3 regions of the Enterobacter cloacae complex sp. IR5418 genome follow, and region 3 is predicted to be linked to each of the others. Evidence: riboswitches for the same ligand, from Rfam matches in the RefSeq annotation. Region 3 holds a riboswitch; each other region holds the start of a gene.

Region 1 (5,298 bases), on a different contig from region 3:
CATCCGCAGCCGGAATAGCCTCTTCCAGCTTTTCCAGCTGAGAGTCGAAGTTTACCTTCGCGTCTTTCACCGTCAGCGTCTCCCAGATTAAATCCAGGATACGACGATAAATCTGGCCTTCGCCAAACGCCGTCTGCTTGCAGAACGCGGCATAGTTGGGATACATGCGCTCGCACAGGCAAGCCATAAACGTCACGTGCTGCCAGCTTTCCAGCTTCTCAAGGCGCAGATGAATCGGGTTTTGTAACATGATGATGTCTCGAATCGAAAATTAGCCGCAGTTTACCTGAATCACGGCTGAATTTCCTGCCAACGAATGAATGCCGGACGTGAAGAGGCAACGGCGTCAGCCCAGCGGGTTGGCTCCGGTAAACGGTAGCCCTTCATACAGCGTTGCACCCACGCCAGGGCGCTGTCCATGCTGACCCGATGCCCGGTGGCAATAAACAGCGGATTGCAGCGCGCTTTACTGCGCCAGACCCACGCCAGCTGCTCACCTTTATGGATAAGCGGTGCCAGCGCGCCTGGTTCGGCAGAGAGCGGCTCAAACGCGCCGCACAGGCGTTTTTTCGCCACACCGATGGTCGGCACGTCCACCAGCAGACCAAAGTGGCTGGCGACGCCTAAGCGACGCGGATGGGAGATACCGTGCCCATCAACAAACAGCAGATCGGGTTTTTGCGAGAGTTGCTCCCACGCGGCCAGCAGCGCGGGATATTCGCGGAAGGAGAGAAAGCCGGGGATGTACGGCATAGTGGTGGCGATACGCGCCACCTTGTACTCCACCAGCTCCAGCGAAGGGTATTTCAGCACCACCATCGCCGCTCGCGTCACTTCACCGCCCTGCTCGAACCCGACGTCCGCTCCGCCGATGTACCGCGGAGGGTCGGTATCCAGACGATCCTCGCGGATCACCGATGAAGCCAGTTCGATTTGCTGAGCGCGTAGCGACGCGAGATCCATAACCACTCCTTACTTGTGATACTGGGCAGAAAGCCGATGCACCGCCTCCACAAATACGCCTGCGTGTTCTGGCGGTACATCCTGATGAATACCGTGACCGAGGTTGAAGACATGGCCTTCGCCCTGGCCGAAACCAGACAGTATAGTCGACACTTCTTCTTCGATGCGGGCGGGCTGCGCATAGAGCATGGACGGGTCCATGTTGCCCTGGAGCGCCACTTTGTCCCCCACGCGACGACGCGCATCGGCAATATCGGTGGTCCAGTCGAGGCCCAGCGCGTCGCAGCCGGTGGCCGCCATCGCTTCCAGCCACTGACCGCCGCCTTTGGTAAACAGCGTTACCGGCACGCGGCGGCCTTCGTTTTCACGCAGCAGGCCGTCGACGATTTTGTGCATGTAGTACAGGGAGAACTGCTGATAATCGCGTCCGGTCAGCACGCCGCCCCAGGTGTCGAAAATCATCACTGACTGCGCACCGGCTTTAATCTGCGCGTTGAGATAGAGTGTGACGCTCTTCGCCAGCTTGTCGAGCAGGGCATGCAGCGCCAGCGGCTCGGCGTACATCATCTTTTTGATCACAGTAAAGGCTTTGCTGCTGCCGCCTTCCACCATGTAGGTGGCCAGCGTCCACGGGCTGCCGGAGAAGCCAATCAGCGGCACCTCGCCTTTCAACTCGCGGCGGATGGTGCGCACGGCGTTCATCACGTAGCCCAGCTCGCCTTCCGGATCGGGGATCGGCAGCTTATCAACGTCGGCTTTGCTTTTGATCGGAGAGGTAAAACGCGGGCCTTCTCCGGTTTCGAAATAGAGCCCAAGGCCCATCGCATCCGGAATGGTGAGAATGTCCGAAAAAAGAATGGCGGCATCAAGCGGGAAGCGGCGTAGCGGCTGGAGCGTCACTTCACAGGCCAGCTCGGCGTTTTTGCACAGCGACATAAAATCACCGGCCTGCGCGCGCGTGGCTTTGTACTCTGGCAGATAGCGTCCCGCCTGGCGCATCATCCACACCGGGGTGACATCAACGGGCTGGCGCAGCAGCGCACGCAGATAACGATCGTTCTTCAGTTCGGTCATTTTGCAGTTCCTTATTGCGTCAGTCCGTCAGTGTAACACTACTCATACTCGGCCCGACACATTGCCACGGTATCTTCTATCAGGCGACGCGCCACCGTACCCGGAGGGGGTAAAAGAGGCAAATCGTCGTAGCGATACCAGTTCGCCTCCAGCAGCTCTTTCTGATCGATAACAATCTCGCCGCTGTCGTATTCCGCCATAAACGCGGTCATCAGAGACATCGGGAACGGCCACGGCTGCGACGTCACGTAGCGCAGGTTTTTCACCTTGATGCCGCTCTCCTCCATCACCTCACGCGCCACCGCCTGCTCCAGCGTTTCACCAACTTCCACGAAACCGGCGAGGACGGTGTGAATGCCGTTTCGATGGCGGGTATGCTGTGCCAGCAGGATGGAATCATCCCGGCGGATGGCGACAATGATGCACGGCGCGATTTGCGGATAGTAGCGTTCACGGCAGTGGCCGCAGAGCATTGCCCACTCGGTTTTGCTCGGGTGCATGGTGTGCCCGCAGTAGCCGCAGTATTTGTGCGAGCGGTAAAACTCCGCCAGCTGCACGCCGCGCCCCGCCAGCTGAAACAGGCCGACATCCCGATCCAGTACCTGACGAACGGATCCCATATCCTGACGACGAGCCTGTTGGATCAACCATACCGGATCGCCCTGCCACTCGCCGATCCGCAGAGCGGGTTGGCCGACGAGATCGAAGATCTCTGCCGCTCCGTAGGGTATCTCCCCACCAGGCAGCCATAATTTTTGTTCGTGACTGACGATCCACCAACCCAGATCTGATTTTTCAATAATACGATCCATATCTATTGCACTACCTTCGCTTCACTGACATTTTGTTAGCATTGTGGTTACATTTTGGATAAGCAGATCCCATTCTAAACCTTATGGAGTCGACCATGTTAAACCAGCTGGAAAGCCTGACTGAGCGCGTTGGAGGAAGTAACACCCTGGTGGATCGCTGGCTACATGTGCGCAAGCATCTACTCGTGGCGTATTACAATCTGGTTGGTCTTAAGCCTGGCAAAGAATCCTTTATGCGGCTGAATGAAAAAGCGCTGGATGACTTTTGTCAGAGCCTTGTCGACTACCTTTCCGACGGCCATTTCAACATTTATGAACGCATTATCCGCGAAATGGAAGGGACAACGCCGTATTTAGCGGCCAGCAAACTTTGTCCGCTGCTGGAAGCCAACACCCAGCAGATCATGGACTACTACGATTCCACGCTTGAGAACGCTATCGATCACGATAACTATCTTGAGTTTCAGCAGGCGCTTTCCGACCTTGGCGAGGCCCTGGAAGAGCGATTCACGCTGGAAGACAAGCTCATCGCCCTCGTGCTGGACAACAACCTGAATATCAGCATCAGCGATAACGTTGCGCGCCCTGCTTGAGTTCTTAATCGTTAACGAGTAATTTACAACCATTCGCCCCTCTCACGAGGGGGATTTTTCTTGTCGGAGTGCCCAGTGCGAAAGCACGGGCTGAGACCGTTAATTCGGGATCCGCGGAACCTGATCAGGCTAATACCTGCGAAGGGAACAAGAGTCACACTGCTGTTGTATCGCCCCTGGGGCGATCTTCTCTTGCTTCATCCGTCGTCTGACAAGCCATGTCCTTCACATCTGGAATGAGCTATGTCTACAACAAAACTGACCCGCCGCGAACAGCGCGCACAAGCCCAACACTTCATCGACACCCTGGAAGGCACCGCTTTCCCGAACTCAACGCGCATCTATATTTCTGGCTCGCAGGCTGATATCCGTGTGCCGATGCGCGAAATCCAGCTCAGCCCGACGCTTATTGGCGGCAGCAAAGAGAATCCGCAGTTTGAAGACAACGAAGCCGTGCCGGTGTATGACACCTCCGGCCCGTACGGCGACCCTTCTGTTGCCATCAATGTGCAGCAGGGTCTGGCAAAGCTTCGCCAGCCGTGGATTGATGCGCGTAACGACTGCGAGGAACTGAGCGTGCGCAGCTCGGCGTATACCAACGAGCGCCTGGCCGACGACGGTCTGGACGAGCTGCGCTTTACCGGCCTGCTGACGCCAAAACGCGCCAGAGCGGGTAAATGCGTGACCCAGCTGCACTACGCGCGCCAGGGTATTGTCACACCGGAGATGGAGTTCATCGCCATCCGCGAAAACATGGGCCGCGAGCGCATCCGTAGCGAAGTGCTGCGCTATCAGCATCCGGGTGAAGGATTTGGCGCTCGCCTGCCGGAGAACATCACGCCGGAATTCGTGCGTGACGAAGTGGCCGCCGGGCGCGCCATTATCCCCGCCAACATCAACCACCCGGAATCCGAGCCGATGATTATCGGCCGTAACTTTCTGGTGAAGGTCAACGCTAACATCGGCAACTCTGCCGTTACCTCTTCCATCGAAGAAGAGGTGGAAAAGCTGGTCTGGTCGACGCGCTGGGGCGCGGACACGGTAATGGACCTTTCCACGGGCCGCTACATCCACGAAACCCGCGAGTGGATCCTGCGTAACAGCCCGGTGCCGATTGGCACCGTCCCGATTTATCAGGCGCTGGAGAAGGTCAACGGCATTGCAGAAGACCTCACCTGGGAAGCCTTCCGCGACACGCTGCTGGAGCAGGCCGAGCAGGGCGTGGACTACTTCACCATCCACGCGGGCGTGCTGCTGCGCTACGTGCCGATGACGGCGAAACGTCTGACCGGCATCGTCTCGCGCGGCGGTTCGATTATGGCGAAGTGGTGCCTGTCCCATCATCAGGAAAACTTCCTCTACGAGCATTTCCGAGAGATCTGCGAAATCTGCGCTGCGTACGATGTCTCTCTGTCGCTGGGCGACGGCCTGCGTCCTGGCTCCATCCGTGACGCGAACGACGAGGCGCAGTTTGCCGAGCTGCATACGTTGGGCGAACTGACCAAAATCGCCTGGGAGTATGACGTGCAGGTAATGATTGAAGGCCCGGGCCACGTGCCGATGCAGATGATCCGCCGCAACATGACCGAGGAGCTGGAGCACTGCCACGAAGCACCGTTCTATACCCTGGGGCCGTTGACCACCGATATTGCGCCGGGCTATGACCACTTCACGTCCGGGATCGGCGCGGCGATGATCGGCTGGTTCGGCTGCGCCATGCTCTGCTACGTGACGCCGAAAGAGCATCTCGGTCTGCCAAACAAAGAGGACGTGAAGCAGGGGCTGATCACCTACAAGATTGCCGCCCACGCGGCGGATCTGGCGAAAGGCCATCCGGGCGCGCAAATCCGCGACAA
Region 2 (5,298 bases), on a different contig from region 3:
TCCGCCTCTGGCAGTGCTGCGAGGGGCAATCGCATGAGACCACGCTCAACGAGCTGGCTGAGCTTCTCAACTGCTCCCGGCGTCATATGCGTACCCTCCTTAACACCATGCAGCAGCAGGGCTGGCTGAACTGGGAGGCCGAGGCTGGACGCGGCAAGCGCTCGCGCCTGACGTTCCTTTATACCGGCCTGGCATTACAGCAACAGCGGGCGGAGGATCTGCTGGAGCAGGACCGCATCGATCAGCTGGTACAACTGGTAGGCGATAAAGCTGCCGTACGGCAGATGCTGGTCTCGCATCTCGGGCGCAGCTTTCGTCAGGGACGCCACATTCTGCGGGTGCTTTACTATCGCCCAATGAAAAATCTGTTGCCCGGTACGGCGTTACGTCGCTCAGAAACCCACATGGCCAGACAGATTTTCAGCGGCCTGACGCGGATAAATGAGGAAAATGGGGAACTGGAAGCGGATATTGCCCACCACTGGCAGCAGCTTTCCCCCCTGCACTGGCGTTTCTTTTTACGCCCGGGCATTCATTTCCACCATGGACGCGAACTGGAGATGCGTGACGTTATCGACTCTTTAACGCGCGCCCGCACCCTGCCGCTCTACTCGCATATCGCGCAGATCCACTCCCCGACGGCCTGGACGCTGGATATTGAGCTGTCGCAGCCGGACAAATGGCTGCCGTGGCTTCTGGGCTATGTGCCCTCGATGATCCTGCCTGCCGAGTGGCGATCCCTGAACAATTTTTCCAGCCTGCCGATTGGTACGGGCCCCTACGCCGTTTCGCGGAACAACAACAATCAGCTTAAGATCCGCGCCTTTGATGACTACTTTGGGTATCGGGCGCTGATCGACGAAGTGAACGTCTGGGTGTTACCGGATCTCAACGAAGAGCTGAGTGCAGGTCTGACCCTGGAAGGGCCAACGGCTGGCGAAAAAGCGTTCGAGAGCCGCCTGGAGGAGGGCTGCTACTACCTGCTCTTTGACAGCCGCAGCCATCGCGGAGCAAACCACGACGTCCGCAAGTGGATCAGCCATATTCTGGCGCCCGCTAACCTGATTTATCACGCCGAGGAGCAATACCAGACCTGGTGGTTCCCGGCCTATGGCCTGCTTCCGCGCTGGCACCATGCGCAGCCCGTGCGCAGTGAAAAACCTGCCGGACTGGAGACCATCACCCTCAGCTACTATCGCGATCACATTGAGCACCGTTTCATCGCGAAGATCATGAGCACGCTGCTGGCAGCCGAAGGCGTGACGCTGGCGATACAGGAAGTCGATTATGATGAATGGCACCGTGGGGATGTCGTCAGCGATATCTGGCTCAACAGCGCGAACTTCACGTTGCCGCTTGATTTCTCGCTCTTTTCTCACCTGTATGAAGTGCCCCTGATTCAGCACTGTATCAACCGGAACTGGCAGCAGGACGCCGCGCGGTGGCGGGCAGGCGAAATGGATCTGGCCGCCTGGTGCCAGGAGCTACTGGCCGGGCAGACGATCGTACCGCTGATCCACCACTGGCTGCTGATCCAGGGACAGCGCAGCATGCGCGGCCTGCGGATGAATACCCTGGGCTGGTTTGATTTTAAATCCGCCTGGTTTGCGCCGCCGGAGCCATAACGCTTTCGTAATATTCACCAAATCATTACAATAACGCCGTTCTCAACGGGGTGCTGCATCACTGATGTGCGCTGAGATAATACCCGTCGAACCTGATCCGGATAACGCCGGCGAAGGGATTTGAGGCTGTCTCTCAAAATCCTTTGCCACTCAACCCTGAGGTGCAAAGTGTTAAAAAACGTTCTTCCTCTGCTGGCGCTGTTTGCGCTGCCTGTTTTTGCTAAGCCTGTTCTGACGGTCTATACCTACGACTCCTTCTCCGCCGACTGGGGCCCCGGCCCGGTGGTTAAAAAAGCCTTCGAAGCCGACTGCAACTGCGAGCTGAAATTCGTGGCGCTGGAAGATGGCGTGTCGCTGCTCAACCGTCTGCGCATGGAAGGCAAAAACAGCAAAGCCGACGTGGTGCTGGGGCTGGATAACAACCTGCTGGAAGCCGCCACCCAAACCAGACTGTTCGCCAAAAGCGGCGTGGCGGCAGATGCCGTCAACGTGCCGGGCGGCTGGAAAAACGACACATTTGTTCCCTTTGATTACGGGTACTTTGCGTTCGTCTACGACAAAAATAAGCTGAAGAACCCGCCAAAAAGCCTGAAAGAGCTGGTCGAAAGCGACCAGAAGTGGCGCGTGATTTATGAAGATCCGCGTACCAGCACGCCGGGTCTGGGGCTGCTGCTGTGGATGCAAAAGGTCTACGGAGACAAAACGCCGGAAGCGTGGCAGAAGCTGGCCGCGAAAACCGTTACCGTCACCAAAGGCTGGAGCGAAGCCTACGGCCTGTTCCTGAAAGGCGAAAGCGACCTGGTACTGAGCTATACCACCTCTCCGGCCTACCACATTATCGCCGAGAAGAAAGATAACTACGCCGCCGCGAACTTTGCTGAAGGACATTATTTGCAGGTGGAAGTGGCTGCCCGCACCGCCGCGAGCAAACAGCCGGAGCTTGCTGAAAAATTCCTGAAATTTATGGTTTCACCGGCCTTCCAGAATGCTATTCCGACAGGAAACTGGATGTACCCTGTCACTGACGTTGCGCTGCCGGCAGGTTTTGAGCAGCTGAACAAACCGCAAACCTCACTGGAATTCACGCCGCAGCAGGTTGCCGCCCAGCGTGCCGCATGGATAAGCGAATGGCAACGCGCCGTCAGCCGCTGATCCCCGGCTGGTTAGTTCCCGGGCTGCTCGCCGCCATACTGATGGTGGTCGTCAGCCTGGGGGCATTCCTTGCGCTGTGGTTTAACGCGCCAGAGAGCGATCTGCTCGCCCTCTGGCACGACAGCTATCTCTGGCACGTCATTCGTTTCTCCTTCTGGCAGGCGTTTCTCTCCGCACTGTTGTCGGTGCTCCCGGCCATTTTCCTCGCGCGCGCGCTCTATCGCAGACGTTTCCCCGGCAGACTGGCCCTGCTACGGCTGTGCGCGATGACGCTCATCCTCCCGGTACTGGTGGCGGTGTTCGGGATTCTGAGCGTCTACGGTCGGCAGGGCTGGCTGGCCTCCCTCTTCAGCCTGCTTGGCCTGGAATGGACCTTCTCCCCCTACGGCCTGAAAGGCATTCTGCTGGCGCATATTTTTTTCAATATGCCGATGGCGACGCGCCTCTTTTTACAGGCGCTGGAAAACATTCCCGGCGAGCAGCGCCAGATTGCCGCCCAGCTTGGCATGCGCGGCTGGTCGTTCTTCCGTTTTGTCGAATGGCCGTGGCTGCGACGACAAATCGCCCCGGTTGCCGCGCTGATTTTTATGCTCTGCTTCGCCAGCTTTGCGACTGTGCTTTCTCTCGGCGGCGGGCCGCAGGCCACCACCATTGAGCTGGCGATTTATCAGGCCTTAAGTTACGACTACGATCCGGGGCGCGCCGCGCTGCTGGCGATCGTCCAGATGGTGTGCTGTCTGGCACTGGTGTTACTCAGCCAGCGGCTAAGCAAAGCGCTCCCCGCAGGCAGTAATAACGTGACTGGCTGGCGCGATCCGCAGGACAGCCTGCACAGCCGCGTCTCGGATTTTATGCTGATTGCGCTGGCACTCCTGCTTCTGCTGCCCCCGCTGCTGGCCGTTATCGTTGATGGCCTGAATCGCAATGTGATGTCGGTACTGCAACAGCCTGTCCTGTGGCAAGCGACGTGGACCTCATTGCGCATCGCGCTGGCAGCCGGGCTATTGTGTGTGATCCTGACCATGATGCTGCTCTGGAGTAGCCGCGAACTCTACGCGCGTCATGCCCGCAAAGCCGGACAGGCGCTGGAGCTGACGGGCATGCTGATCCTGGCGATGCCGGGCATTGTGCTGGCGACAGGGTTCTTTTTACTGTTTAACAGCACCCTCGGCCTGCCGGAGAGCGCCGACGGCATCGTCATTTTTACCAACGCCTTAATGGCCATCCCATATGCGCTGAAGGTGCTGGAAAACCCGATGCGGGATGCAAACAGCCGGTATAGCTTCCTGTGCCAGTCCCTTGGCATTATGGGCTGGCGGCGGCTGAAGGTGGTCGAGCTACGCGCCCTGAAACGACCGCTCGCCCAGGCGCTGGCCTTTGCCTGCGTGCTGTCGATTGGCGATTTTGGCGTAGTCGCCCTCTTTGGCAACGAAAATTTCCGCACGCTGCCGTTCTGGCTTTATCAGCAAATTGGCTCTTATCGCAGTCAGGATGGCGCGGTCACGGCACTGCTCCTGTTGCTGCTGTGTTTTGCCTTATTTACCGTTATCGAAAAACTTCCGGGGCGTGATGTTAAAACTGACTGATGTAACCTGGCTTTATGAGCACCTGCCAATGCGTTTTACCCTCTCCGTTCGTCAGGGAGAGCGAATCGCAGTGCTTGGCCCAAGCGGGGCCGGAAAAAGTACCCTGCTCAATCTGATTGCCGGTTTTTTGCAGCCTGCCAGCGGGACGATCGTCATTGATAATGGCGAGTATACCTACGATCCACCGGCTAAGCGTCCGGTGTCGATGCTGTTTCAGGAAAACAATCTGTTTAATCACCTTACGGTGTGGCAGAACATCGCGCTGGGTATGGATCCGGGCTTAAAGCTCAATGCTGCGCAACGTCAGAAGCTGGAGGCGATCGCCGGACAGATGGGCCTGTCTGCGTTTATCACCCGACTACCGGGCGAACTTTCCGGCGGCCAGCGTCAGCGTGTGGCATTGGCTCGTTGCCTGGTACGCGAACAGCCGCTGCTGCTGCTCGACGAACCCTTTTCGGCACTCGACCCGGCCCTGCGTCAGGAGATGCTCTCGCTGGTTGAAGAGGTATGCAAGCGCGAGCAACTGACGATGCTGATGGTGTCGCACAGTATTGAGGATGCTGCCCGCATCGCGCCGCGATCGGTAGTGATCGCGGAGGGACGCATTTTATGGGATGGAGAAACAGAAGAACTTCTGAGTGGTAACGCGGGGGCATCTTCATTGTTGGGCATTCGTGCGGTCTGACGCCCTCACCCTGGCCCTCTCCCACGGGGAGAGGGAAAACACCTTAACGGCTCACCACCTTCAACAGGATCTCGCCGTATACCGGCATCAGCGGGTGGCGGATCAGCGCCACCAGCGCGACTACGGCCACGCCCAGCATCAGCGGAGCCAGCCAGAGCAGGCGCGTGCGCGGGAGATAGCGCGTCAGACGGTCGACACTGGCTTTCGCACTGCGCCATAAGCGCCAGCAGAGCCAGACCGCCAGCCACAG
Region 3 (5,298 bases):
CGGACTTTATCCGTCATCATATCACTCCTACAACCGCCGCTTCGTTATGAGCAACGATTGAATAAAAAGTTAAAAAACAGATGGGGCCTGAAAAAAACGCCGCCAATATAGAGCCTTTTGTCACCTGGCTCAATGGTTAATTTGTTTACTGTTTTGTGACACAGGGCACAGGGGAGAGTAGAACCTCGTTTTCAGGCGGAAAGTTGCAATTTATGGCAAATAAAAACAGTGGCTTACGTGTGATTTGTCAGCATTGTAAAATCAGACAAAAGTGTGTGACAAATCGTGCGATTAGCAAGAGAAAAGGAGGCGGAGAGCCTCCTTACGCTGTTTATTTCTGGGTAACGTGTAAAACGCCGTGTTCGCGCCCCTTCGTTTTATTCCACGACGCGTCCGTAATACCGTTTTCATCCAGGCTTAGCGATATCACAAAACCGTTACCCTGAATCTCATAGAAATTCGCATTCAGACGTTTAACGCTGGCTTTTTTGCCGTTGACCGTGGCGCTAAAAAAGCCGTTTGAAAGGGTGGCATTAACCGTATCCGACGAGAATGAGGCTTCTCGCAGGGGATCGTGAACGGATTCCGCTGGTTTGTGTTGTGCCGCGTTTTCCGCTTTGGTTTTGCTGATATCGCAGGAGCCATCGCCAGCGCTAATTTGCGTGCATCCTGAACGTTCTAATTGAGCGCGATAATGGGCGTTTATGGCGTGCGCAGGCGAGACACAACCTGCAAGCACGGCAGTACTTATAACTAACATCATTGATTTCTTCATTTTTTCACCTTAAAAACGACACAAATACCAGGAGACGTACATCACGCCGATCCAGATCCCGACCGAAATCAGCATCAGATACAGGGCTGCTGAAATAAAAATATATTTAGACATCTTTTTGTATCAACGAAATGCTCATCAGTAAAAAATGAGACTTTATATTTGTCCGATGATTGTTTTACGCTTTAAAAGCCCATTCCAATCCCAACCGAAGCACCCATATTATTCGCGGTATCATCTGAGAAGCTCACTTTCGCAATGACATGGGAATTAACGTTAACGGACGCACCGACAGCAAGCGCGCTCTCGCCGTTGTAAGTCGCGCCGCCAGCAGAGAACATGAGGCGCTGATTCGTTTGCACTTGTGGCAAACCCGCCATCGCCATCGCCCCTGAAATACCGGCATTGGCCTGCTTCTTATTATTGTCCACTTCATCACGCAGAGTTTTAAATTGCTGGCTGGTGTTAGTATTCATAGCCTGTAATGTCTGCCTGGTGGCTTGCAGATCCTGCGTGGCGGCGGTAACAGCCAGGCTATTTTTAGCGACCTTCGCCTGGGTAGCCGTATCCAGTTGTCGTTGTGTCACGGTGGTTGTTACACCATCTTTACCGTTATGACCGTCTGCACCGTCGCGACCGTTTCTTCCCGCAATGCCTTGTGCGCCAGTATCACCCTTATCACCTTTCATGCCTGTCGCGCCGGTATCGCCTTTATCGCCCTTCGCGCCAGTTGCACCGGTATCACCTTTATCGCCTTTCGCGCCAGTCGCACCGGTATCCCCTTTATCACCTTTCGCGCCATCTGTACCGTTGATGGGTTTAGGTGCATTTTCGAGAGCAGTAAGGCGGCTGTCCTGAATATTATCGACGTGTTGAAGGTTGATAATTGCTGCTCCGTTAGTCGCCACACCCTGTAGGGCCGCCTCACTTTTCAGACTGGCGGTATCGGCAAGCGCGCCTGCAAGCAACGCTTTCTGATGTGCGTCGTGAGCCATTTTATCCACGACCAACACGCCTAGTTTTGTGGACTGAAGGTCGTCATCAACCTGCGTTAAGCGGTTATCCGTTGCGATATCACGGTTAATGCTATCAGCTTTGTTTTGTGTAATCTGATTCTGATGGTCATCGACAATGTTAGTGATTTGCTGATTGTCCCAAACCGTATTCGCGGCTTCAGCGAGGCTTGTTGTACCCGCTAAGACAACGCCCATTACAAATATAGCAACAAAGGTTTTATTCATGGATTTCATTTGAAAAGCTCACATCATTAACTGTTGAAAAATACTGAAGCTGAACAGCTTTATTTTCTGGATTTAAAAAACGGATAAACGCTGTCTAAATCTTATTTAGTAACGCGAGTAAACTATCAATTAAACACAAACCAATGATTTTGATCTAAGTCATAAATATTATGAATAGTTCCGACGGCGTAAAAGTCATTTTGCGGTTGTTATTAGTGTAAACATTAAGGTGAAAATGACGTGGTAAATGAGCGGGTTAAATTAAGTGTTTAACAGAAATAAAATTCTGCAAAATAAATGTTTACATTAATATGCGGGTTTATTTCATACGAAAGAAGGTGGACTATCTTATAAAAGCGCTCCCGGTGCGTCATTATGGATAAAAATAAAATTTCCTCGCATAGAGAGTGAATAATGTTTTTCATGAGTTATTAACAAATCTAGCAGGATAATTTACTGAACAATAATGTATACATATTGAGCGTAGGTAATATCTTGCAGGTTATTGGTCACAACGGGTGGTTAACGGACAGCCCGAAACTCCTTGCACCCATGTTACCCCCCGGTTACACTACATGACTACGAATTGCTAGTTCGTAATATGCTGTTTTATAAGTAATTTGACTCGGGGTGCCCTTCTTTGTGAAGGCTGAGAAATACCCGTATTACCTGATCTGGATAATGCCAGCGTAGGGAAGTCAGATGCCTACCCGGTCATCGCTTCTTCACGTACGGCAGGAGCGAAACCATGCAGCCTGACCTGCTCGACTCACACGTTTTACATCAATTCCGAACCCGTTCTCCGCTCACGCACTGTATGACGAACGATGTCGTGCAGACCTTCACCGCTAACGTTCTGCTCGCGCTGGGGGCTTCCCCGGCAATGGTGATCGAAGCCGAGGAAGCGGAACAGTTTGCCGCACTTGCCGATGCGCTGCTCATCAACGTGGGTACACTCACCGCGCCGCGCGCCCAGTCGATGCGTCGGGCCATTGAGAGCGCAGTAGGCGCGGGCACTCCCTGGGTTCTGGATCCGGTCGCGGTTGGCGCCCTGGCGTTCCGCACCCGCTTTTGCCAGCAACTATTATCCCTTAAACCTGCGGCCATTCGTGGAAACGCCTCCGAAATCCTCGCCCTTGCCGGAATGAGTGCGGGCGGGCGTGGGGTGGATTCCACCGATACGGCGGCGAGCGCGTTGAGCGCTGCGCAGGCGCTGGCCCGCCAGACCCACGCCGTTGTTGTCGTCACAGGGGAAGTGGATCACATCACCGACGGCCAGCGAACCCGTAGGGTCGCGGGTGGCGACCCGCTGATGACCCGCGTGGTGGGGACAGGCTGTGCGCTCTCGGCGGTTGTCGCCGCCTGCTGCTCGCTGCCTGGCGACAGGCTTGATAACGCAACGGCAGCCTGCGGCTTTATGAAACGTGCAGGGTCAGTTGCGCTGTCTCATAGCCGTGGCCCCGGCAGCTTTGCCCCGGCGTTTCTGGATGCGCTTTACGCGCTGGAGGAGCAGGTATGACACGCATTAACGCCCTGACTATTGCGGGAACCGATCCCAGCGGTGGCGCGGGGATCCAGGCAGACCTGAAAACCTTCTCTGCGCTCGGCGCTTACGGCTGCTCGGTTATCACCGCGCTGGTGGCGCAAAACACGCGCGGGGTACAGTCGGTGTATCGCATTGAGCCGGATTTTGTCGCCGCACAGCTGGATTCGGTATTCAGCGATGTACGTATCGACACCACTAAAATCGGCATGCTCGCAGAGGCGGACATTGTTGAAGCGGTTGCTGAACGTCTCAAACATTACCGGATAAAAAACGTGGTGCTCGATACCGTGATGCTGGCCAAAAGCGGCGATCTGCTGCTGTCCGCCTCTGCCGTCGACACGCTGCGTAAAAAGCTGCTGCCGCAGGTGGCGCTGATCACGCCAAACCTGCCTGAAGCCGCCGCGCTGCTGGATGCGCCACACGCGCAAAACGAACGTGAGATGAAAGAGCAGGGCAATGCGCTGCTGGCGATGGGATGCAGCGCGGTGCTGATGAAAGGCGGTCATCTTGATGATGCCGAAAGCCCGGACTGGCTTTTCACCCGCGATGGCGCGCAACGTTTCACCGCCCCGCGCGTACAAACCAAAAACACCCACGGCACGGGCTGCACGCTCTCGGCGGCGCTGGCGGCGCTGCGTCCCCGTCACGCTAGCTGGGCGGAGACGGTACAGCAGGCGAAGATCTGGCTCTCCGGCGCGCTGGCAAAAGCCGATTCTCTGGAAGTGGGTCACGGTATTGGGCCGGTTCACCATTTTCATGCATGGTGGTAAGCCGTATACTGGCATAAAACCTTATGCCAGAGAAAAACAGAGATGGAACAAGCGCATACCCGGTTAATTGCTCAACTCAAGGAACGAATTGCCGCACCGGACAACACGCCGTTGTATCTGAAATTTGCCGAAACGGTTAAAAACGCGGTACGCAGCGGCGTGCTCGCGCACGGTAATATTTTACCTGGCGAGCGCGATCTGAGCCAGCTGGCCGGTGTGTCGCGCATTACGGTGCGTAAAGCAATGCAGGCGCTGGAAGAGGCCGGTGTTGTCACCCGCGCGCGTGGATACGGTACGCAAATCAACAATATCTTTGAATATTCGCTTAAAGAGGCGCGCGGGTTTTCTCAGCAGGTGGTGCTGCGTGGCAAAACGCCCAACACGCTGTGGGTCAATAAACGCGTCGTGAAGTGCCCGGAAGAGATCGCCCGCCACCTTTCCCTTGCGCCGGACAGCGATGTCTTTCTGCTTAAGCGCATCCGCTACGTGGATGACGATGCGGTATCAATAGAGGAGTCCTGGGTACCGGTAGGGTTAATCCCCAACCCGGACGACATCGGCGTCTCGCTTTATGATTACTTCCGCAGCCAGAATATCTTTCCGCAGCGCACCCGTTCCCGCGTCAGCGCCCGGATGCCGGACAGCGAGTTTCAGACGCACATAAAGATGGACGATAAGATACCGGTGCTGGTGATCAAGCAAGTCGCGCTCGATCAACAGCACCGGCCAATTGAGTACAGCATCAGCTACTGCCGCAGCGACCTATACGTCTTTGTGTGCGAGGAGTAGGGCCTCGCGCGTGGGGGCGCAGTCTCCACCGCGATGGCTGACTACCCAGGCGGCTACGGCATTGCCAAGCTGCACCGACTCTGGCAGTGACCATCCCGCGGCCAGCCCGGCAAGGGTACCTCCCGCATGGCTGTCACCCGCGCCGATGGTATCGACCACGGTAGCCGGGAACGCCGG

The links. A riboswitch is a leader RNA that binds a small molecule or an ion and turns the genes downstream of it on or off. The one in region 3 is predicted to bind thiamine pyrophosphate.
Region 1: another riboswitch for thiamine pyrophosphate. It lies ahead of thiC (phosphomethylpyrimidine synthase ThiC); the one in region 3 lies ahead of thiM (hydroxyethylthiazole kinase).
Region 2: another riboswitch for thiamine pyrophosphate. It lies ahead of thiB (thiamine ABC transporter substrate binding subunit); the one in region 3 lies ahead of thiM (hydroxyethylthiazole kinase).

Annotation. Positions count from the first base shown of each region.
Region 1 is NZ_JBMKHS010000039.1:4,839-10,136, forward strand. Features, by position in the region: gene ACOTX7_RS20705 (YjaG family protein) at 1-250, opposite strand, end outside; gene nfi (deoxyribonuclease V) at 292-963, opposite strand; gene hemE (uroporphyrinogen decarboxylase) at 973-2,037, opposite strand; gene nudC (NAD(+) diphosphatase) at 2,076-2,849, opposite strand; gene ACOTX7_RS20725 (Rsd/AlgQ family anti-sigma factor) at 2,945-3,442, shown strand; TPP riboswitch at 3,497-3,606, shown strand; gene thiC (phosphomethylpyrimidine synthase ThiC) at 3,686-5,298, shown strand, end outside.
Region 2 is NZ_JBMKHS010000003.1:136,894-142,191, reverse strand. Features, by position in the region: gene sgrR (HTH-type transcriptional regulator SgrR) at 1-1,625, shown strand, start outside; TPP riboswitch at 1,662-1,762, shown strand; gene thiB (thiamine ABC transporter substrate binding subunit) at 1,794-2,777, shown strand; gene thiP (thiamine/thiamine pyrophosphate ABC transporter permease ThiP) at 2,753-4,363, shown strand; gene thiQ (thiamine ABC transporter ATP-binding protein ThiQ) at 4,347-5,048, shown strand; gene ACOTX7_RS03945 (DedA family protein) at 5,092-5,298, opposite strand, start outside.
Region 3 is NZ_JBMKHS010000033.1:28,828-34,125, forward strand. Features, by position in the region: gene ACOTX7_RS19775 (diaminobutyrate--2-oxoglutarate transaminase) at 1-20, opposite strand, end outside; gene ACOTX7_RS19780 (hypothetical protein) at 332-775, opposite strand; gene ACOTX7_RS19785 (YadA C-terminal domain-containing protein) at 961-2,016, opposite strand; TPP riboswitch at 2,633-2,729, shown strand; gene thiM (hydroxyethylthiazole kinase) at 2,765-3,535, shown strand; gene thiD (bifunctional hydroxymethylpyrimidine kinase/phosphomethylpyrimidine kinase) at 3,532-4,332, shown strand; gene ACOTX7_RS19800 (GntR family transcriptional regulator) at 4,375-5,121, shown strand; gene ACOTX7_RS19805 (PfkB family carbohydrate kinase) at 5,095-5,298, opposite strand, start outside.